DNA from 2 places in the Streptomyces sp. NPDC014891 genome. Region 1 is predicted to be linked to the other one. Evidence: predicted binding sites of a transcription regulator. Region 1 holds the regulator's gene; the other holds the start of a gene.
What was found. Region 1 encodes HrcA, which represses chaperone genes, less so after heat shock. Its sites were predicted from a motif close to TTNGCACTCNGNNNNNCNGAGTGCNAA; they were not measured.
Positions count from the first base shown of each region.

Region 2: groES (co-chaperone GroES) is a predicted target of HrcA. The motif match lies at 6,034-6,060, and genes of this name have one in related genera.

Region 1 covers NZ_JBIBWF010000002.1:379,359-389,950, forward strand. Annotated here, with positions in the region: gene ACF09E_RS06345 (adenosine deaminase) at 1-905, opposite strand, end outside; gene ACF09E_RS06350 (ribonuclease Z) at 916-1,818, opposite strand; gene ACF09E_RS06355 (histidine triad nucleotide-binding protein) at 1,832-2,191, opposite strand; gene ACF09E_RS06360 (tetratricopeptide repeat protein) at 2,267-3,361, opposite strand; gene ACF09E_RS06365 (ATP-binding protein) at 3,358-4,701, opposite strand; gene ACF09E_RS06370 (hypothetical protein) at 4,777-5,151, shown strand; gene ACF09E_RS06375 (16S rRNA (uracil(1498)-N(3))-methyltransferase) at 5,206-5,949, opposite strand; gene ACF09E_RS06380 (nitronate monooxygenase) at 5,946-7,025, opposite strand; gene dnaJ (molecular chaperone DnaJ) at 7,192-8,328, opposite strand; gene hrcA (heat-inducible transcriptional repressor HrcA) at 8,329-9,348, opposite strand; gene ACF09E_RS06395 (MBL fold metallo-hydrolase) at 9,497-10,225, shown strand; gene ACF09E_RS06400 (DUF3097 domain-containing protein) at 10,349-10,592, shown strand, end outside.
Region 2 covers NZ_JBIBWF010000010.1:44,970-55,561, reverse strand. Annotated here, with positions in the region: gene ACF09E_RS26830 (ABC transporter substrate-binding protein) at 1-114, shown strand, start outside; gene ACF09E_RS26825 (carbohydrate ABC transporter permease) at 119-1,018, shown strand; gene ACF09E_RS26820 (carbohydrate ABC transporter permease) at 1,015-1,872, shown strand; gene ACF09E_RS26815 (hydroxyacid dehydrogenase) at 1,890-2,912, shown strand; gene ACF09E_RS26810 (ester cyclase) at 2,999-3,697, shown strand; gene groL (chaperonin GroEL) at 3,821-5,449, opposite strand; gene groES (co-chaperone GroES) at 5,581-5,889, opposite strand; gene ACF09E_RS26795 (hypothetical protein) at 6,102-6,302, opposite strand; gene ACF09E_RS26790 (polysaccharide deacetylase family protein) at 6,299-7,228, opposite strand; gene ACF09E_RS26785 (SAM-dependent methyltransferase) at 7,358-8,548, shown strand; gene ACF09E_RS26780 (hypothetical protein) at 8,667-9,302, opposite strand; gene ACF09E_RS26775 (RNA polymerase sigma factor) at 9,323-10,528, opposite strand.

The DNA.
Region 1 (10,592 bases):
CGCAGCTGCTCGGGCGTCAGCCCCAGGGCGTCCCGCACGCCGTCGAAGTTGTCGCCGGCGTAGCCGCCGAAGTACGCGGGGTCGTCGGAGTTCACGGTGACGAGCAGCCCTGCCGCCATCATCGACCGCAGCGGGTGGTCGGCCAGCGCGTCGACGGCCCGCAGCCGCACGTTCGACAGCGGGCAGAGCGTGAGCGGCACCCGCTCCCGCACGAGCCGGTCGACGAGGTCCGGGTCCTCCATGCAGCGCAGCCCGTGGTCGATCCGCTCCACGCCGAGGACGTCGAGCGCCTCGCGGACGTAGGCCGCCGGGCCCTCCTCGCCGGCGTGGGCGACGCGGCGCAGCCCGAGCGCCGCGGCGGCCTCGTACACCTCGCGGAACTTGGCCGGCGGGTGGCCGACCTCCGCCGAGTCCAGGCCGACCCCGGTGATCCGGTCCAGGTACGGCTTCGCCGCGTCCAGGGTCGCGAGCGCCGACTCGGCCGGCTCGTCGCGCAGGAAGCACATGATGAGCCGGGTGGAGACCCCGTACCGCTCCTCGGAGCGCTCCAGGGACGCGCCGATGCCCTCGATCACCGTGCCGATGGGGACGCCGCGGGCGGTGTGCGCCTGCGGGTCGAAGAAGATCTCGGCGTGCCGGACGCCCTGGGCGGCGGCCCGCTCCAGATAGGCGTCGGTGAGCGCGGTGAAGTCCTCGGCGGTGCGCAGGACCGCCATCAGACCGTAGTAGAGGTCGAGGAAGGACTGGAGGTCGCTGAAGCGGTACGCCTCGCGCAGGGCGGCGGTGTCCGCGTACGGCAGGGTGACGCCGTTGCGCGCGGCGAGCGCGAAGGCCAGCTCGGGTTCGAGGGTGCCTTCGATGTGGAGGTGCAGTTCGGCCTTGGGGAGAGCCGCGGGGAGGGGCATGGGTGGTGCTCTATCTCTTCGGTACGGGGACCCTCATGAGGTCCTGGGCAATGCTCAGTTCGCCGTCGAACCCGGCCGCCCGTGCCTGCCGCTCGAACGCGGCCGGGTCGGAGTAGCGCTGCGAGAAGTGGGTGAGGACGAGGTGGCGCACCCCCGCGTCCCGGGCGACGGCGGCGGCCTGTCCGGCCGTCAGATGGCCGTGGTCGGTGGCGAGGCGGACGTCCTCGTCGAGGAAGGTCGACTCGATGACGAGCAGGTCGGCCCCCTCGGCGAGCGCGTGCACGCCGTCGCAGAGCCGGGTGTCCATGACGAAGGCGAACCGCTGCCCGCGCCGGATCTCGCTGACCTGGTCGAGCGTGACGCCGTCCAGCACGCCGTCGCGCTGGATCCGGCCCACGTCCGGCCCCTTGATGCCGTGCGCAGCGAGCCGCTCGGGCAGGATGCGGCGCCCGTCGGGCTCGGTGAGCCGGTAGCCGTACGACTCGACGGGGTGCGAGAGCAGGCGCGCGTCGAGGGTGTAGGCGTCGGTGACCGCCAGCGGCCCGTCGGCGGAGACGGGCGCCTCGGTCAGCCGCACGGTCTCGCGGTACGCCGTGGCGTACCGCAGGCGCTCGAAGAAGTGCTGCCCGCTCGCCGGGTAGTGCGCGGTGACCGGGTGCGGGACCTGGTCGAGGTTGATCCGCTGGATCACCCCGGCCAGGCCGAGCGAGTGGTCGCCGTGGAAGTGCGTCACGCAGATCCGGTCGATGTCGTGCGCGGCGACCCCGGCGCGCAGCATCTGGCGCTGGGTGCCCTCACCGGGGTCGAAGAGGAGGCCCTGTCCGTCCCAGCGCAGCAGGTAGCCGTTGTGGTTGCGGTGCCGGGTCGGGACCTGGCTTGCGGTCCCGAGCACGACGAGTTCCCGTACGGACACGGCGGACCGGGGCCTAGCCGGGAGGCCAGTTGAGGCCGCGGCCGCCGAGCACGTGGGCGTGCGCGTGGAAGACGGTCTGGCCCGCGCCGACGCCGGTGTTGAAGACGATCCTGAAGCCGCTGCCCTCGGTCTTCTCCTGGGCGGCGACCTCGCCGGCCTCGCGCAGCACGTCGGCGGCGACGTCCGGGGCGGCGGCGGCCAGCGACGGGGCGTCCGGGTAGTGGAGGCGCGGGATCACGAGGACGTGGCTGGGCGCCTGCGGGTTGATGTCGCGGAACGCGAGCGTCGTCTCCGTCTCGCGCACGATCGTCGCGGGCACGTCCCCCGCCACGATCTTGCAGAACAGGCAGTCGCTCTGCGGCTCTCCGGCCATGGCCCTGGGCCTCCTCGCTCGTCGGTCGCTACACGCGCATGCTATCCGCCGCCGGGTGGGCCGCCGGGTGCCAGGTCAGTCCTTGGGCGCGCGCCGGTTGAGGGCCGAGCGGCTCACCCAGTACGTGACGATCACGGCCCAGAACAGCGGCGTGCCGAGCCCGCCGACCACCCCGGCGTCGAAGGACCAGAGGGCCATCGACACCACCGAGTAGAGCGCGAGCAGCCCCACGGCGGCGGCCATCGCGACCACGGGCCGGCAGGAGCGCGCCACCAGGAGCATCGGACGGCGCAGCCGGGGCGGCACCCGGCGGCTCATCCACAGCACCCACCCGCCCCAGGCGCCGACGATCACGGCGGCGCCGATCAGGAACGGCACGACGGCGGCGGCGCCGGTCTCCCCGTTGCGGGCGGGGGCCGCGCCGAACGTCGAGGCGATGAAGCCGAGCAGGGCGACCCAGCGCGCCCCCGCCACGGTGTTCCAGGCCATGGCCTCCAGGTTGTAGCGGGCCTTGCGGTCCTGGAGGTCCAGCGCGGCCGAGGCGACGAAGCCCTCGGCGGCCTGCGTCCAGGCCCCGCGCCGGAAGCGGCGCCGCCGCAGCTTCACCAGCGACAGGTTGTTGTGTGCCTCGCTGCTCTGCGGGTTGAGCCGGAGGGCGGCCTCGTACGCCCGCTGCGCGGTGGTGTGGTCGCCGCGGCGCTGCGCGGTGAGTCCCACCAGGAAGTGGGCGGCGTCCTCCTCGGGGGCGAGGCTGACGGCGGCCCGCGCGGCCTCGTACGCCTCGACGGTGCGCGCGGGCGTCCGCGCGTGCTCGGCGAACTGTGCGAGGGCGGTGCCGAGGGCGTAGTGCGTGCCCCAGTACTGCGGGGCGAGCCGTACGGAGTACCGGGCGGCGGTCTCGGCCTCGGGGAACCGCCGCAGTTCCAGGAGGATCTGGACGCGCATCAGCCAGGCCGAGAGCAGCTCCGGCTCGGCGCGCAGCGCGCCGTCCACGGCCGCCAGGGCGGCCTGGTGCTCCTCGGCGCGGTGGTGGCAGCGGGCGAGGAGGACGAGCGCCCCGGCGTCCTCCGGTTCGCTCGCCAGGTGCTGGGCCACGAGCTCCCCGGCCTGCGCGAACCGCCCCGTGTCGTAGAGGGCTTCGGCGCGCAGGAGCGCCGTCGGCGTGGTCACAGCTTACGCTTCCGCTTGAGGTGGGCGAGGAGGTCGTCGTACAGGCCGCCCTCGTTGGCGAACATGGCGACGTTCCGTGCGGCCGCGAACCACGGTTCGGTCGACGGCTTGAGCTGCTTGGCCGCGCCCAGCAGGTCCTTGGTGGTGATCAGCCGGACGGAGCCGCTGCGCGCGGAGTCGAGGAGCGCGGTCTCGGCGGCGGTCTCGCAGACGTGGGCGAGGTCGGCGCCGGAGAAGTCCTCGGTGGCCTTGACGAGCCTGCCGAGGTCGACGGCCTCGATGGGGCGCTCCCGCAGGTGGTAGCGGAGGATCGCCTCGCGTGCGGTGGCGTCGGGCGGCAGCACGAGGAGGGTGCGGTCGAGCCGGCCGGGGCGGCGCAGCGCGATGTCCACGTCCCAGGGGACGTTGGTGGCGGCGAGCACGAAGACGCCCTCGTTCCCGGCGCCGCCGGCGATGCCGTCGAGCTCGGTGAGGAGCTGGTTGACGACGTTCCGCAGCCCGCTGTGGTGGGTGCGGGAGCGCTTGGCGCCGAGGGCGTCGAGCTCGTCGAGGAAGACGACGCAGGGGGCCTGGCGGCGGGCCGTCTCGAAGATGTCGTGGATGTTCTTCTCGGACGCCCCGATCCACATGTCGAGGACGTCGGAGAGCGAGACGGTGAGGAAGTTGGCGCCCAGCTCACCCGCGACGGCCCGGGCGATGAACGTCTTGCCGCAGCCGGGGGGCCCGTAGAGGAGCAGGCCGCCGCGCAGCGACTTGCCGTACAGCCTGCGCAGTTCGGGGTTGCGCATGGGCGCGAGGAAGGCGGCCTCCAGGCGGTCCTTGACCTCCTCCATGCCGCCGACGTCGGCGAGGCGTACGGCTCCGGGCGCGTCGACGTCCCAGGCGTCGGCGTCCCCGCCGGCACCGGCGCCCTCGGCGGCCTGCGGGTCCTCCAGGAAGCGGGGGCCGACGACGTCCTGGACCTGCTGCTCGGCGGCGTCCCAGTCGAAGCCGGAACCGGCGGGGGCCTCGCCCCCGGCTGCGGCGGCGGGCCCGGCGGGCGGCTCCCCGTCCGTGCCCGGCCCGGTCGGCTCCCCCGGCCTCGCCGGTGCGGCGGGACCGGCGGCGGCGGGTCCGGTCGGCCCGGCGGCCGGGGGCAGCCCCATGGCCCGCACCATCAGCGCCCGCGCGTCCGCGTCCCCCGGCGCGTGCTGGAGCGCGACGGCCGCCTCCGCCACGGCCTCGTCGGTCCGCCCCTCGGCGAGGAGGAGTTCGGCGAAGTGGAGGCGCAGGGGCACGTCACCGGGCGCGGCGGCCACGGCGGCGCGCAGACTGCGGATCAAGGGGGACTCGTCGGCCATGCGGTCAGCCTAAGGAGGGCGCGGGGCCCGCCGTCCACCGGGTGCGCCCCGGTGCCCCTCCGTACACTTCGCCGGATGAGACGGGACCGCGTGCCGCGCAGACTGACGGTCGGCTCCGAGGTGTGGCTGTGGACGGTCGGGCACCGGCACTCACCGGGCTGCCTGACCTTCCTCACCCTGCGGCGCGCGGCGGACCGCCACGCCCAGCTCCGCCTGGTCTTCCGGGACGGCCCCGGGCGCATCGTGTCCGGCTACCCCTTCGGCGCCGGCGACATCGCCTCGACGGGCCCCGGCGCCGTCCTCAACCTGAACGAACCGGGGGTCGCCCGCCGCTTCCTCGACGAGGCCGCGGCCCGCGGTCTGCTCCCGACCGCCCACGGCATCCGCGACGAGGACGGCTGGCCCCTCTACGACGCCCTCGCGGCGCCGTCCCCGCCCGCGACCGCCTGACGTCGGCATCGGCCCGGAAGGGCCTGAGCCGGGCGCGTCCCGCCGGAGTGCCGCTCAGCTCCAGCGGCCCGTGCGGCCCAGGACGAGGGCCGTCGCCGCCGTACCCGCCGTCGAGGTCCGCAGCACGCTCCGGCCGAGCCGGTACGGCTTCGCCCCGGCCGCCTCGAACGCGGCGAGCTCCTCCGGGGACACCCCGCCCTCGGGCCCGACGACCAGCACGACCGAGCCCTTCTCCGGGAGTTCGGCGGTGGCGAGCGCGCCGCTGGGGTGCTCGCGGTCCTCGTGCAGCACCGCCGCGAAGTCCGCGCCGACGAGCAGGGCGGCGACCTGCTTGGTGGTCATGGCGTCCGCGACCTCGGGGAACCGGGACCGGCGCGACTGCTTCCCGGCCTCGCGCGCGGTGGACCGCCACTTGGCGAGCGCCTTGAGGCCCCGGTCGCCCTTCCACTGGGTGATGCAGCGGGAGGCGGCCCACGGCACGATCGCGTCCACCCCGGTCTCCGTCATGGTCTCCACGGCGAGTTCGCCGCGGTCGCCCTTGGGGAGCGCCTGGACGACGGTGATCCGGGGCTCCTCCTCCGGGTCCTCGTGGACCTCGTCGACCCGCACGGTGAGCTGGTCCCTGCCCTCGGCGGCGAGCACCGCGCAGGCGGCCCAGCGGCCCCGGCCGTCGGCGAGGACGAGTTCCTCGCCGGCCCGCAGCCGCTTCACCGAGACGGCGTGGCGGCCCTCGGGTCCGTCGAGGAGGAAGGTCCCGGGGCCGGGGACGGCGTCGACGACGAAGACGGGTGCGGTCATGAGGCGCTCCTGTGGGGCAGCTCGGAGAGAGCGGTGTCGAGTTCGGCGGCCAGTACCTCGACCAGCTGCCCGGCGGGGAGATCGCGGGCGAGCCGATGGCCCTGACCGGCCCACAGTGCCATGCCCTGGGCGTCGCCCGCGGCGGCGGCGGCCTTGCGGAGGGGGGCGGTGAGGTGGTGGATCTCGGGATAGGCGGCGGGGGCGTACGGCCCGTGCTCCCGGACGAAGCGGTTCACGAGGCCCCGCGCGGGTCTTCCGGTGAAGGCCCGGGTGAGGACGGTCCGGGTGTACAGCGGGTCGGTCAGGGCCCGCTTGTGCAGGGCGTGGGCTCCCGACTCGGGGCAGCGGAGGAAGGCGGTGCCGAGCTGGGCCGCGTCCGCCCCGGCGGCGAGGACGGCGGCGATCTGCGCGCCGCGCATGATGCCGCCGGCCGCGACGACCGGCAGGGAGACGCTCTCGCGGACCAGGCCGAGCAGGGTGAGCAGCCCGGTGCCCGGGGCGTCCTCGGCGGGGTCGTCGCGGAAGCCGCCCTGGTGTCCGCCGGCCTCGGCGCCCTGCACGCAGACGGCGTCCGCCCCGGCCTGCTGGGCGGCGAGGGCCTCGTCGGCGGAGGTGACGGTCACGATCGTGAACGTCCCGACCCGCGCGAAGGAGGCCAGGACCTCGGGCGTGGGGCAGCCGAAGGTGAAGGAGACGACCCGGACCGGGTCCTCCAGAAGGATCGCCAGCTTCGCGTCGTACGCGTCGTCGCGGTGGTCGTCGGTCTCACCGAGCGGGGTGTCGTACCAGGTGGCCTCGCCCGCGAGCTGGTGCCGGTAGACCTCGACGGCGGCGGGGTCGGCGGGCCGTCCGGAGTCCGGCAGGAAGAGGTTCACGCCGAAGGGGCGCGCGGTGAGTCCGCGCAGCTGCTTGATCTCCTGGTAGAGGCCGCCGGCCGTCTTGTACCCGCCGGCCAGGAACCCGAGCGCCCCGGCCGCGGACACGGCTCCGACCAGCTCGGGGGAGGAGGCGCCACCCGCCATGGGGGCCTGCACGATCGGGAACCGAGAGAGATCGTTCAGTGCGGTGGTGGACATATGGGCATCGTGCCATGCGCCTGCTTCCGGGCCGAATCCGTCCGTCAGGTCACGGAGGCCCGGCTCCGGCGGCCCGCGGCGGGCGTCCGACCCGTGCCCGGGTCGGCGGAAGGGGCGGTCGCCGCGATCCGCGGCCACCGCCCCTTCCGTCCGGAGATTCTCCGGCCTAGCGCCCGTTGAACGCGTCCTTCAACCGCGAGAACAGTCCCTGCTGCCCCGGCTGGAACTGCCCGGTGGGCCGTTCCTCGCCGCGGAGCTTGGCCAGTTCGCGCAGGAGGCGCTCCTGCTCGGCGTCCAGCTTGCCCGGGGTCTGCACCTCGACGTGCACGATCAGGTCGCCCCGGCCGTTCCCGCGCAGATGCGTGACGCCGCGGCCGTGCAGCGGGATCGACTGGCCGGACTGGGTGCCCGGCCGGATGTCGATCTCCTCGACGCCGTCGAGGGTCTGCAGCGGCACCTTCGTGCCGAGCGCGCCCGCGGTCATCGGGATGGTCACCGTGCAGTGCAGGTCGTCACCGCGCCGCTGGAAGGTCTCGTGCGGCGTCTCGTGGATCTCGACGTACAGGTCGCCGGCGGGGCCGCCGCCGGGGCCGACCTCGCCCTCGCCCGCGAGCTGGATCCGGGTGCCGTTGTCGACACCGGCCGGGATCTTGACCGTGAGGGTGCGGCGGGACCGGACCCGGCCGTCGCCCGCGCACTCGGGGCACGGGGTCGGGACGACGGTGCCGAAGCCCTGGCACTGCGGGCAGGGACGGGAGGTCATGACCTGGCCCAGGAAGGACCGGGTGACCTGGGAGACCTCACCGCGGCCGCGGCACATGTCGCAGGTCTGCGCGGAGGTGCCGGGCGCGGCTCCCTCGCCGGAGCAGGTCGTGCAGACGACCGCCGTGTCGACCTGGATGTCCTTGGTGGTGCCGAAGGCCGCCTCGTTGAGGTCGATCTCCAGCCGGATCATGGCGTCCTGGCCGCGGCGGGTCCGCGAGCGCGGGCCGCGCTGCTGGGACGTGCCGAAGAAGGCGTCCATGATGTCGGAGAAGTTGCCGAAGCCACCGGCCCCGAAGCCGCCCGCGCCGCCTCCGCCGGAGGCCGACAGCGGGTCGCCGCCCAGGTCGTAGACCTGCTTCTTCTGCGGGTCCGAGAGGACCTCGTAGGCGGCGTTGATCTCCTTGAAGCGTTCCTGCGTCTTGGGATCGGGATTGACGTCCGGGTGCAGCTCGCGCGCGAGCCTCCGGAACGCCTTCTTGATCTCGTCCTGGGACGCGTCGCGGCGCACGCCGAGTACGGCGTAGTAGTCCGTGGCCACTTACGACTCCGCCAGGATCTGTCCGACGTAACGTGCCACTGCGCGTACCGCTCCCATCGTTCCGGGGTAGTCCATGCGGGTCGGTCCGACCACGCCGAGTTTGGCGACTGCCTCGCCGCCCGAACCGTAGCCGACCGAGACGACGGACGTGGAGCTCAGCCCCTCGTGGGCGTTCTCGTGCCCGATCCGTACGGTCATGCCCGATTCCTTGGCCTCGCCGAGCAGCTTGAGGAGCACGACCTGCTCCTCCAGTGCTTCGAGCACGGGCCTGATCATCAGGGGGAAGTCGGGGCCGAAGCGGGTGAGATTGGCGGTACCGCCGATCATCAGCCGTTCCTCGTGCTCCTCGACCAGGGTCTCCAGGAGGGTCGCGAGCACGGACGAGACCGTGGCGCGGTCCTCGATCTCCTCGAAGGACTCGGGAAGGTCCTGCACCAGCTGCGGCACGTCGGCGAACCGGCGGCCGACGACCCGGCTGTTGAGCCGGGCCCGCAGGTCGGCCAGCGAGGTCTCGCCGAACGGCGCGGGGCAGTCCACGACCCGCTGCTCGACGCGTCCGGTGTCCGTGATGAGCACCAGCATCAGGCGGGCCGGGGCCAGCGAGAGCAGCTCCACGTGCCGGACCGTCGAACGGGTCAGCGAGGGGTACTGGACGACGGCGACCTGCCGGGTCAGCTGCGCGAGCAGCCGGACCGTGCGGCCGACGACGTCGTCCAGGTCCACCGCGCCGTCGAGGAAGTTGTGGATGGCCCGGCGCTCGGGCGTCGACAGCGGCTTGACGCCGGCGAGCCGGTCGACGAAGAGGCGGTACCCCTTGTCGGTCGGAATGCGGCCGGCGCTGGTGTGGGGCTGGGCGATGAAGCCCTCTTCCTCCAGGACGGCCATGTCGTTGCGCACGGTGGCGGGCGAGACGCCGAGCTTGTGGCGCTCGGTGAGCGCCTTGGAGCCGACGGGCTCCTCCGTCCCGACGTAGTCCTGGACGATGGCGCGCAGTACCTCGAGCCTGCGTTCGCTGAGCATCGCGCGCACCTCCAGCTGTCGACGTCGTTCCGGTTGCTCCGCTTTTGGCACTCGCCCTGTCCGAGTGCCAGCGATCCCCCGGCCAGTGTACGGCGGCGGGCGTCGCTCCTGGCAAGGTGGCGGCGCCCGCACCCGTTAGCGTCGCCCCATGGACATCGATTGGGAAGCGCACGGATGGGAGCGGCTCGCCGACGGGGTGGGGCGGCGACGGCTGCCCGGTTGGGACGCCACCGTGGGTCTGGCCCTGGGCACACGGGCGGTGCTGCTGTACGACACGGGGTCCTCGCTCGCGGAGGGGGCCGAGCTGCGGGCGCAGATCGCCGCGCTCACCGGCGGCCGAAAGGTGACGCACATCGCACTCAGCCACCCCCACTTCGACCACGTGCTCGGCACGGCCGTCTTCGCGGGCGCCGAGGTCTTCGGCGCGGTGGGCGCGGACGACCTGCTGGGCGGGGCGCGGGCCCGGGAGGAGATGCGCGCGGACGCGGTCGCGCAGGGCATGGACGCGGAGGCCGCGGAGGCGGCGGCGGACGTCCTGGTCGCCCCGCGGCACGTGGTCTCCGGCGAGTGGACGCTCGACCTGGGCGGCCGGCAGGTCCTACTGGCCAACGTCGGCCCCGGCCACACGGGCCACGACCTGGTGCTCCTGGTGCCGGGCGAGCGGGAGGTGGTCTTCTGCGGCGACCTGGTCGAGGAGTCGGGCGAGCCGCAGGCGGGCCCGGACGCGATCCCCGCCCGCTGGCCGGACGCGCTCGACCGGCTGCTGCGGCTCGGCGGCGAGGACGCGGTGTACGTCCCGGGGCACGGCGCGGTGGTGGACGCCGCGTTCGTACGACTCCAGCGGGAGGAACTGGCAACGCGCTTCTCCGTCGCATAACGTCGCCCGAATGCGCAGCTACAACCCGGATCTGACACCCCCTTGACCGCACCTCCCGGGGGACGACCCCCGGACCCCCGGCAGCACCCCTGACACCGCGCCGCCCCGGACAGGAACGAGCCCATGCGCAGCTACAACCCGGATCTGACACCCCCTTGGAAGCGCTCGGCGCCCGTTCCCGAGGTGCCGGCCGACCGCGACCTGGTGGTCGAGGAGGTCACCACCGGCTTCTGCGGGGCGGTGATCGGCTGCGAGGCGGGGACGGTGACCCTGGAGGACCGCTTCGGCAAGCACCGCGTGTTCCCGCTGGACCCGCGGGGCTTCCTCCTGGAGGGCCGGGTCGTGACCCTGGTCCGTCCGTCGGCCG
Region 2 (10,592 bases), on a different contig from region 1:
GACCACTTCGGCAAGATCGCCCGGGGCGGCCCCGGCATCACCGACGCCGTCAAGGCCGGCCACGACGCCACCGTCGCCGAACTCACCAAGCGCGGCCTGAAGGTCGAGGGCTGACCGGATGAAGGCCCGCACCCGCGCCGCCACGATCCTGCTGACGCCCTTCTTCCTGCTGTTCCTCGCGGTGATGGTGGTGCCGATCGGATACGCGGTCTGGCTCAGCCTCTTCACCGAGAAGCAGTCCGGACTGGGCTTCGGCGGCACCGAGACCGTCTTCACCGGCCTCGACAACTACACCGCGGCGCTGGGTGACCGGGCCTTCCGCGAGGGCTTCGGCGTCCTGCTCGGCTACTGCCTGCTCTACATCCCATTGCTGCTCGCCGGAGCCCTCGGCCTCGCCCTCCTGCTCGACTCGGCCCTCGCCCGTGCCCGCCGCTTCTTCCAGCTCGCGCTCTTCCTGCCGCACGCCGTCCCCGGCATCATCGCCGCGCTGATCTGGGTCTACCTGTACACGCCCCAGCTCAGCCCCGTCGTCCAGGCCATGGAGGCCGGCGGCATCGGCTTCGACTTCTTCTCCCCCGAGGGCGCCCTGCCCTCCGTGGTCAACATCGCGCTGTGGGAGTGGCTCGGCTACAACATGGTCATCTTCTACGCGGCCCTCCAGGCCATCGACCGGTCCGTCCTCGAAGCGGCCACCGTCGACGGGGCCGGAGCCTGGCGCATCGCCTTCTCCGTCAAGATCCCGCTCGTCAGGGCCTCGCTCGCCATGGTCGCCCTCTTCACGATCATCGGCTCCCTCCAGCTCTTCACCGAGCCGCTCATCCTCAACAAGGGCACGGGCTCCGCCGTCACCTCCACCTGGACGCCGAACATGTACGCCTACACCGCGGCCTTCGACCGCAACGACTACGGACTCGCCGCCGCGGCGTCCGTCCTCCTCGCCCTGACGGCGGCCCTGCTGTCGTTCGCGGTGACGCGGATGACCGGCCGCCGCAAGCCGGGGAAGGAGCGCACGGCATGACCGGCCGACCCCGCTCCGGCTCCGTCTGGCTCTCCCGGGCGGCCGTCAACGGCGCTCTCGTCCTCGCCGTCGTCTACATGCTCTTCCCGCTGGTCTGGCTGCTGACCGCCGCCACCAAGGACGCCGGCGGCCTGCTCGCCGGAAACGCCTTCTCCTTCGAGGGCTTCGACCTCGGCGGCAACCTCGACCGGCTCGCCGAGTACAACGACGGCATCTACTTTCACTGGTACGCCAACAGCCTCCTCTACGCCGGAATCGGCGCCCTCGCCTGCTCCTTCGTCAGCGTCGCCGCCGGATACGCCTTCCACGTCTACGACTTCCGCGGCAAGGAGAAGCTCTTCGGGCTCGTCCTCCTGGGCGTCCTCGTCCCCACCACCGCGCTCGCCCTCCCCATGTACCTCCTCGCCAGCGAGATCGGCGTCGTCAACACCTACTGGGCCGTCCTGATCCCCGTCCTCGTCAACCCCTTCGGCGTCTACCTCTCCCGGGTCTTCTGCGCCGGCTACATCCCCGACGAGGCCCTGGAGGCGGCCCGCATCGACGGGGCGGGCGAGCTGCGCGTCTTCTGGTCCATCGGCCTGCGCATGGTGATGCCCGGCTTCGTGACCGTCTTCCTCTTCCAGTTCACCGCCGTCTGGAACAACTTCTTCCTCCCCCTCGTGATGCTCTCGGACCAGCGGCTCTACCCGCTGAGCCTGGGCCTGTACGCGTGGAACAGCAACGCCCACGCCGAACCCGACTTCTATCCCCTCGTCGTCACCGGCTCGCTGCTCGCCGTCGTCCCCCTCGTCGTCGCGTTCGTCTCCCTCCAGCGCCACTGGAAGGCCGGTCTGACGGCCGGCAGCGTCAAGTGAGGAGCCCCGGTACCCCGATGCACCCGACCACCGACCGCCGTCCCGCGCTGCTGCTCGCGATGGGCGAGGGGGTAGCCGAACGCCTCCTCACCGAGGCCCACCGCACCCGCCTCGCCGCCCTCACCCGCACCGACCCGCACCTGGTCGCCCACGACCTGACGTCCTGTGACCCCCGGACCTCCGCCGCCCTCGCCGAGGCCGAGGTCCTCCTCACCTGCTGGGGGGCGACACCCCTGACCGGCGACGTACTGGACCGCGCGCCGCGCCTGCGGGCCGTGGTCCACGCGGCCGGCTCGGTGAAGCACCACATCACCGAGGCCTGCTGGAACCGCGGCCTGCGCGTCACCTCGGCCGCCGCGGCCAACGCCCTGCCCGTCGCCGAGTACACGCTCGCCGCGATCCTCTTCGCCGGGAAGCGGGTCCTCGGCTCCGCCCAGCGGTACGCCGAACTCCGCACCGAGCACGCCTGGCTCGCCGAGTCCGCCGACTGGGGCAACTACCGCCGCACGGTCGGCATCGTGGGCGCGTCCCGCATCGGCCGCCGGGTGATCGACCTGCTGCGCCCCTTCGACATCGAGATCCTCCTGTACGACCCGTACGTCGACGTCCCGCCCCCGGGCACGGAGCTCGTGGCCGACCTCGACGAGCTGTGCGCCCGGAGCACGGTGGTCTCGGTCCACGCGCCGCAGCTCCCCGCCACCCACGGCATGATCGGCGCCCGCCAGCTCGCGGCGATGCGCGACGGGACGACCCTGGTCAACACCTCCCGCGGCTCCCTGATCGACGAGCGGGCCCTCCTCCCCCACCTGGTCTCGGGCCGCCTCCACGCGACCCTGGACGTCACGGACCCGGAGCTCCCGCCCCCGGACTCCCCGCTCTACAGCCTCCCGAACGTCCTCCTCACCCCGCACGTCGCCGGCTCCCTGGGCAACGAACTGCACCGCATGACGGACCAGGCGCTGGAGGAGGTCGCGCGGTACGTCCGCGGCGAGCCGTTCGCGGAGGAGGTGCGGGCCGCCGACCTCCGGCACTCGGCGTAGCCGCGCCCGCCGCAGGCTCCGCGAGCCCGGCCTGATCGGCAGGACACCCCTAGACTGGAAGGATCCCACCGCGGTCGGGAGGCGCCATGACGTTCGTACAGATCATCGACTGCAGGACGAGTCGGGTGGACGACCTGAACCGGCTCATGGATCAGTGGGTCGAGCAGACCGAGGGGAAACGGACGGCGACCCACAGCATGGTGGGGAAGGACCGGTCGGACGGCTCGCACATCGTGGAGATCGTCGAGTTCCCGTCGTACGACGTGGCGATGCGGAACTCGCAGCTCCCCGAGACCGACCGGATCTTCCGGGAGATGGTGGCGCTCTGCGACGAGATGCCCACCTTCACGGACCTGGACGTGGTCCGGGACGAGGCGATGTACAAGAACAACGCCCGGCGTCTGCTGGAGATGTTCGCCGTGGAGCCGGAACTCGCGCTGCTCGACGAGGTGCTGGCCGAGGGGTACCACGACCACGACCCGACCAACGAGCAGGACGTCATCGGGATGGACGCGGTCCGGCGCGAGGTGGAGATGTGGCGGGGCGGCTTCGACTTCGCCTTCACCGTCGCCGACCAGATCGCCGAGGGCGACCGGGTCTGCACCCGCTGGACCTGGCGGGGCACCCACTCCGGGGACTTCATGGGGCTGCAGCCGTCCGGCATGGAGGTGGCCATGTCCGGGACGGTCGTCCACCGCTTCCGGGACGACGGCAAGATCGTCGAGGGCTGGTGGCAGTACGACCTGCTCGGACTGATGGCACAGCTCGGCGCCGTCGAGGGCTGAGCGCCACGGGCCCGGAACGGTCCACGGGACGGGGCCCGGCCCGGAGGACGGGGCCGGGAACGGCCGAGGCCCGGTGCCCCCGCGACGGGGGCACCGGGCCTCGGTGCTCGGTTACGACACGCGTCAGTGCGAGTGGCCGTGACCGTGGCCGTGACCGTGGTCCGCCGGCTCCTCTTCCTTCTTCTCCACCACGAGGGTCTCGGTGGTGAGGAGGAGGGAGGCGATCGAGGCGGCGTTCTCCAGCGCGGAGCGCGTCACCTTCACCGGGTCGATGACGCCGGCCTTGACCAGGTCGCCGTACTCGCCGGTCGCGGCGTTGAAGCCCTGGCCCTTGTCGAGCTCCGCCACCTTCGAGGTGATGACGTAGCCCTCGAGGCCGGCGTTCTCGGCGATCCAGCGCAGCGGCTCGACGGCGGCGCGGCGGACGACCGCGACACCCGTGGCCTCGTCGCCGGTCTTGTCCAGGTTGCCCTCCAGGACCTTGACGGCGTGGACGAGCGCGGAGCCACCGCCGGAGACGATGCCCTCCTCGACCGCGGCGCGGGTCGCCGAGATGGCGTCCTCGAGGCGGTGCTTCTTCTCCTTGAGCTCCACCTCGGTGGCGGCGCCGACCTTGATCACGCACACGCCGCCGGCCAGCTTCGCGAGGCGCTCCTGGAGCTTCTCGCGGTCCCAGTCGGAGTCCGTGGCCTCGATCTCGGCCTTGATCTGGTTGACGCGGCCCTGGACCTCGGAGGAGTCGCCGCCACCGTCGACGATCGTGGTGTCGTCCTTGGTGATGGTGACGCGGCGGGCGGTGCCGAGGACGTCCAGACCGGCCTGGTCGAGCTTGAGGCCGACCTCCTCGGCAATGACGGTCGCACCGGTGAGGGTGGCGATGTCGCCGAGCATGGCCTTGCGGCGGTCGCCGAAGCCGGGGGCCTTGACGGCCACGGCGTTGAACGTGCCGCGGATCTTGTTCACGACCAGGGTCGACAGGGCCTCGCCCTCGACGTCCTCGGCGATGATCAGGAGCGGCTTGCCGCCACCGGCCTGGATGACCTTCTCCAGGATGGGCAGCAGGTCCTGGATCGAGGAGATCTTGCCCTGGTTGATCAGGATGTACGGGTCGTCGAGGACGGCCTCCATGCGCTCCTGGTCGGTCACCATGTACGGGGACAGGTAGCCCTTGTCGAAGGCCATGCCCTCGGTGAAGTCGAGCTCCAGGCCGAAGGTGTTGGACTCCTCGACGGTGATGACGCCGTCCTTGCCGACCTTGTCCATCGCCTCGGCGATGAGCTCGCCGACCTGCTGGTCCTGCGCGGAGAGCGCGGCGACGGCGGCGATGTCGGACTTGTCCTCGATCGGGCGCGCGGTGGCGAGCAGCTCGTCGGAGACGGCCTTGACCGCGGCGTCGATGCCCTTCTTGAGGGCGGCCGGGGAGGCGCCGGCGGCGACGTTGCGCAGACCCTCGCGGACCAGGGCCTGGGCGAGCACGGTGGCGGTGGTGGTGCCGTCACCCGCGATGTCGTTGGTCTTGGTCGCCACCTCCTTCACCAGCTGGGCGCCGAGGTTCTCGTACGGGTCCTCGATCTCGACCTCGCGGGCGATCGTGACACCGTCGTTGGTGATGGTGGGGGCGCCGAACTTCTTGTCGATGACGACGTTGCGGCCCTTGGGGCCGATCGTCACCTTCACCGTGTCGGCAAGCTTGTTGACGCCGCGCTCAAGGGCGCGACGGGCGTCCTCGTCGAACTTCAGGATCTTCGCCATGGGAGCGGTTCAGCCCTCTCGGAATCGGGGTGGAACGAACCGCGCCCCGGGGCGCCTGGAAGGGGCCTCGGGGCGCAGCTCTGAGCATCTGCTGGGTGCTCGGTACTTCGGTGCTTCGGTACGTCGGTGAATTACTTCTCGACGATCGCGAGCACGTCGCGAGCCGAGAGGACGAGGTACTCCTCGCCGTTGTACTTCACCTCGGTGCCGCCGTACTTGCTGTACAGCACGATGTCGCCGGTCTTGACGTCGAGCGGCAGACGCTCGCCGTTCTCGAAGCGGCCCGGGCCCACGGCCAGGACGACGCCCTCCTGGGGCTTCTCCTTGGCGGTGTCCGGGATGACCAGGCCAGAGGCGGTGGTCTGCTCGGCGTCGAGCGGCTGGACCACGATGCGGTCCTCGAGCGGCTTGATGGCAACCTTGGAGCTGGTGGTCGTCACGATCCGACCTCCCCCTTCGGAGATCTCGGGGTCAACTGTCTGAGGGGGCGACCAGGTGGATCCGTCGTCGCGGGTGCCGGACCTGCCAGTCGCTCAGTTGGCACTCTCCAGTGGTGAGTGCCAGGGCCGAGACTATGACCGCGATTAGCACTCGGTCAAGCGGAGTGCCAATTCATCACCCGTGGCGGTTCCGCCGGGGCGGTCGGCGGGCCTCAGCGGCCCGGTGCTCCCGGCGCCCTCGGCGGCTCCGCCGGGGCCGGGCCGGCCGGCGGCGCGGGCTCGGCGCCGTGGGGACCGACGCGCTCCACCGCCTTCCGGCCGAGGCGCTCGATCGGGTCCACGGTGGAGGCGCAGCCGGTCAGCCCCAGCACGAGCAGCGCGGTCAGGAGGGCGGGCGCCCGGCGCCGGCTCACACGTAGTCCTCGAGCCGGGCGACCGCGTACCCCTTGGCCGTGATCACGTTCATCACCCGGCGGACCATGTCGGCCATGCTGCCCTTCCAGTCCTCCTTGCCCCGGAAGTGGGTGAGGACGATGTCGCCGGGGTGCAGGTCGCGGTCCCACTCGCGCCACTCCATGTGGTCGGGGAAGGCCTCGGCCGCCCACAGCGGGACGGCCTTGACGCCGCAGGTCTTGGCGGCGCGCAGGGTGTCCTCGTTGTAGTTGCCGTAGGGCGGGCGGAAGAGCGGCGGCCGCTTGCCGAATCGTTTCTCGATGACGTCCTGCATGCCGCAGATCTCGCGCTTCTGCTGCGTGTACGAGAGTCCCGGCAGGTAGCGGTGGTTGAGGGTGTGGTTGTGCAGGGACACCCCGCCCTCCTGCGACGTCTGCATCCGCGCGAAGTAGCCGTAGTCGTCCTTGACGACGTAGTCGCTGAGGAAGGCGCTGTAGGGGATCCGCAGCTCCTTCATCATCCGCAGCAGCTCGGGGTCCTTCTCCGCGCCGTCGTCGATGGTCAGGAAGACGACCCGCTGCTTGGTCGGGACGGTGGTGAAGACGGGCGGCAGGCCCTCGCCGTCCGTCTCGAAGCCCTTGCGGGTGGTGATCACCGGCTTGGTGGCGGGCGGCGCCGGGGCTTCCAGCGGGGCCTTGGCCAGGCCCCACTTCTTCGCGGCGGCCAGCCGGGCGGTGCGCTGCGCGCGGATCTTCTCGACGTACGCGTTGAGCGCGCCGGCCGCCCCCTGCTGCGCCTGGCCCGGCGCCTGCTGGCCGGCGGCGGGGGCGGGCGCGGTGCGGTCCGGTCCCGCGCCGTCGGCGCAGCCGGAGGCGGCGGAGGCGAGGGCCGCGACGACGAGGGCGGCGGCGAGCGCCCTGGAGGAACCGTGCACACCATGTGCCATCTTTTATTCCTTTTGTCGTACGAGTCGTATGGCGCCGCATCCTGTCAGCGCGGACGCCCCGCACGGGGTACGACACCGCCGTACGCGCCCCCGGTCCCCCGGCCGGCCCACAGCACCGCAGGGCCCACAATGGGACGGGTGACCGACCTCGCCTCCTTCGCCCCGCTGCTCGCCCCCGAGGGGCAGGCCCTCCTCGACGCCCTGCGCGACCACGACCCCGCCCAGGAGCTGGCGGTCGTCTCCCGGCTGCGCCGGGACCACCCGGCCGAGCTGGTCACGGCCGCGGTCGGGCAGGCGCGGCTGCGGCAGCGGGCCGTGGCGAAGTTCGGCGCACAGGACGCGTTCCGGATGTACTTCACGCCGAACGGCGTCGAGCAGTCGACGCGCGCCTCGGTCGGCACGTACCGCGCCGCCCGGATGAAGGCGCTGGGCATCCGGAGCGTCGCCGACCTCTGCTCCGGGATCGGCGGCGACGCCGTCGCGCTGGCGCGCGCCGGGATCTCCGTCCTGGCCGTGGACCGCGACCCGCTGACGGCGGAGGTCGCCCGCGCCAACGCCGAGGCGCTCGGCCTCTCGGACCTCGTCGAGGTCCGCTGCGCGGACGTGGCCGAGGTCGACACCACCGGGTACGACGCGGTCTTCGTCGACCCGGCCCGGCGCGGGGGCCGGGGGCGGATCTTCGATCCCGAGGCGTACTCGCCGCCGCTCTCCTGGGCCGTCGGGGCGGCCCGCAGGGCCCCGTACGCGGCACTCAAGGTGGCTCCGGGCATCCCGCACGAGGCCGTCCCCGAGGAGGCCGAGGCCGAGTGGATCTCGGACGGCGGCGACGTCAAGGAGGCGGTCCTCTGGTTCGGCACCGCACCCGGCGCCCGCCGCGCCACCCTGCTCCCCTCCGGGGCCGGACTCACCGGCCGCGGCCTCCCCGACCCGGCGGTCCGCCCCGTCGGCCGCTACCTCTACGAGCCGGACGGCGCGGTCATCCGCGCGCACCTGGTCGCCGAGCTGGCGGAGGAGCTGGACGGCGGCCTCGTCGACGAGACGATCGCGTACGTCACGGCGGACGCGCTGGTCCCGACGCCGTACGCCGCCGCGTACGAGATCACCGACGAACTGCCCTTCAACCTGAAGAGGCTGAAGGCGCTGCTGAGGGAGCGCGAGGTCGGCACCCTCACGGTGAAGAAGCGCGGCTCGGCCGTCGAGCCCGAGGAGATCCGCCGCAGGGTGAAGCCCAAGGGCCCGAACGCGGCGACCGTCCTGCTGACCCGGGTCGCCGGCGCCCCGACCATGCTGATCGGCCGCCCGGCGGACACCGGCCGCTGACCCGCCCGCCGAGGCGGCCTCGGCACGCCCGTCGCGTCCCTCAGCGCGCCCGTCGGCGCGCGGCGGTCACGAGGCCGCCGTGTCCGCGGAGGTCACCGGGCCGCCGTGTTCCCGGAGCTCACGAGGCCGCCGACGGGCCGCGGCCCGTCAGCCGCACCGCGAAGCGGTAGTGGCCGACGGCCTTCACCAGACCCGTCAGACCGGTCACCCAGAAGATCATGGCGACGCCCATGCCGTAGACGACCAGGCCGTAGCCGTCGTGGCGGGAGACGCCGGCCGGGACCGCGAAGCCCAGCCAGAGTCCGGTCCCGGCCATCACGAACGACAGCAGCACCCAGCAGGCCGAGAGGACGGGGGCCCGCAGCCGGGCGTCCGTCGGCCCGTGCCGGTCCAGGGCCGCCCACTGTACGAGGAGTCCGCGGACCGTCCGGTCGCGCCGCAGACCGGCCACTGTCAGCCACACGGCCGGGACCAGGGCGCCGATGCCGAGGACCGCGGTGACGAGCCCGGTCAGCACCATCACCAGGTCGCCGTCGGGCCGTCCGATCGCGATGACCAGGACGCCGACCAGCCCCCAGCCCAGGTGGAGCAGCAGGAACCCGAACAGGAACATCGCGAGCCGCCCGCCGCCGAGCAGCCGCCGCCCGAGCTCGTCCAGGGCCAGCGCCCGGTCGGCGAGCCGCGCCTCCCGGTCGGGCCAGCTCCGGAGCTCGGCGGGCGGGGGCGGCGGGGGCAACGGGCTTCGCGGGGACATGCCAAAACCCTAAGGGCCCGTCACCTCGGGTCCAACTCCCGCATCTTCCCCCGCAGCAGCGCCCGTTCGCTCTCGTTGCGGGTGAGGTCCGCCGCCCGCTCGAACTCCGCCCGCGCCTCCGCCGTCCGCCCGAGACGGGCCAGCAGGTCGCCGCGGACGCTCGGCAGCAGGTGGTAGCGGGCCAGGTCCGGTTCGGCGGCCAGGGCGTCGACGATCGGCAGGGCCGCCGCGGGCCCCTCGGCCATCGAGACGGCGACCGCGCGGTTCAGCTCGACGACCGGCGAGGGGGCCAGGACGCCCAGCCTCCCGTACAGCGCGGCGATCGTCGCCCAGTCCGTCTCCTCGGCCGAGGCGGCCCGGGCGTGCAGGGCGGCGATCGCCGCCTGGAGGGCGTACGGACCGTACGAGCGCCCGTCCCCGGCCCGTTCGAGCGCCGCGTACCCCCGCCGGATCAGGAGCCGGTTCCAGCGCCGCCGGTCCTGGTCAGCGAGCAGGACCGGCCGCCCGTCGGCCCCCGTCCTCGCCGCAGTCCGGGAGGCCTGGAGCTCCAGCAGGGCGACGAGCCCCTGCGCCTCGCCCTCCTCGGGGACGAGCGCGGCGAGGACGCGGGCGAGGCGCAGCGCGTCCTCGCAGAGGCCCGGCCGCAGCAGGTCGTCGCCCGCGGTCGCCGCGTACCCCTCGTTGAAGATCAGGTACACGACCTCCAGGACGGAGCCGAGCCTGGCCGCCCGGTCCGCGCCGTGGGGCACCTCGAACTCCACGCCCGCCTTGGCGAGCGCCCGCTTGGCGCGGGTGATCCGCGCCGCGACGGTCGCCTCCCGCGCCAGGAAGGCACGGGCGATCTCGTCGGTGCGGAGCCCGCCGACGAGCCGCAGGGTGAGGGCGGCGCGGGCCTCGGCCGAGAGCACCGGGTGGCAGGCGGTGAAGATCAGCCGCAGCACGTCGTCGTCGATGTCCCCGGGCTCGGGGGGCTCGGGGTCGTACGTCTCCTCCACGAGGGTCCGGCCCACCTCGGCGAGCTTGCGCGCGTAGGTCTCGCGGCGCCGCACGAGGTCGACGGCCCGGTGCTTGGCCGCGGCCGTCAGCCAGGCTCCCGGGCGCTCCGGGACGCCCGTCCGCGGCCACTGCTCCAGGGCCGCGACGAGCGCGTCCTGGGCGATCTCCTCGGCGATGCCGACGTCGCGGACGATCCGCGCCACGGTGGCGATGATCCGCGCCGACTCCATCCGGAAGACCGTCTCCAGCGTCTCCTCGACCGTCTGTGCCGTCACGCCTCACATGACAGCACAG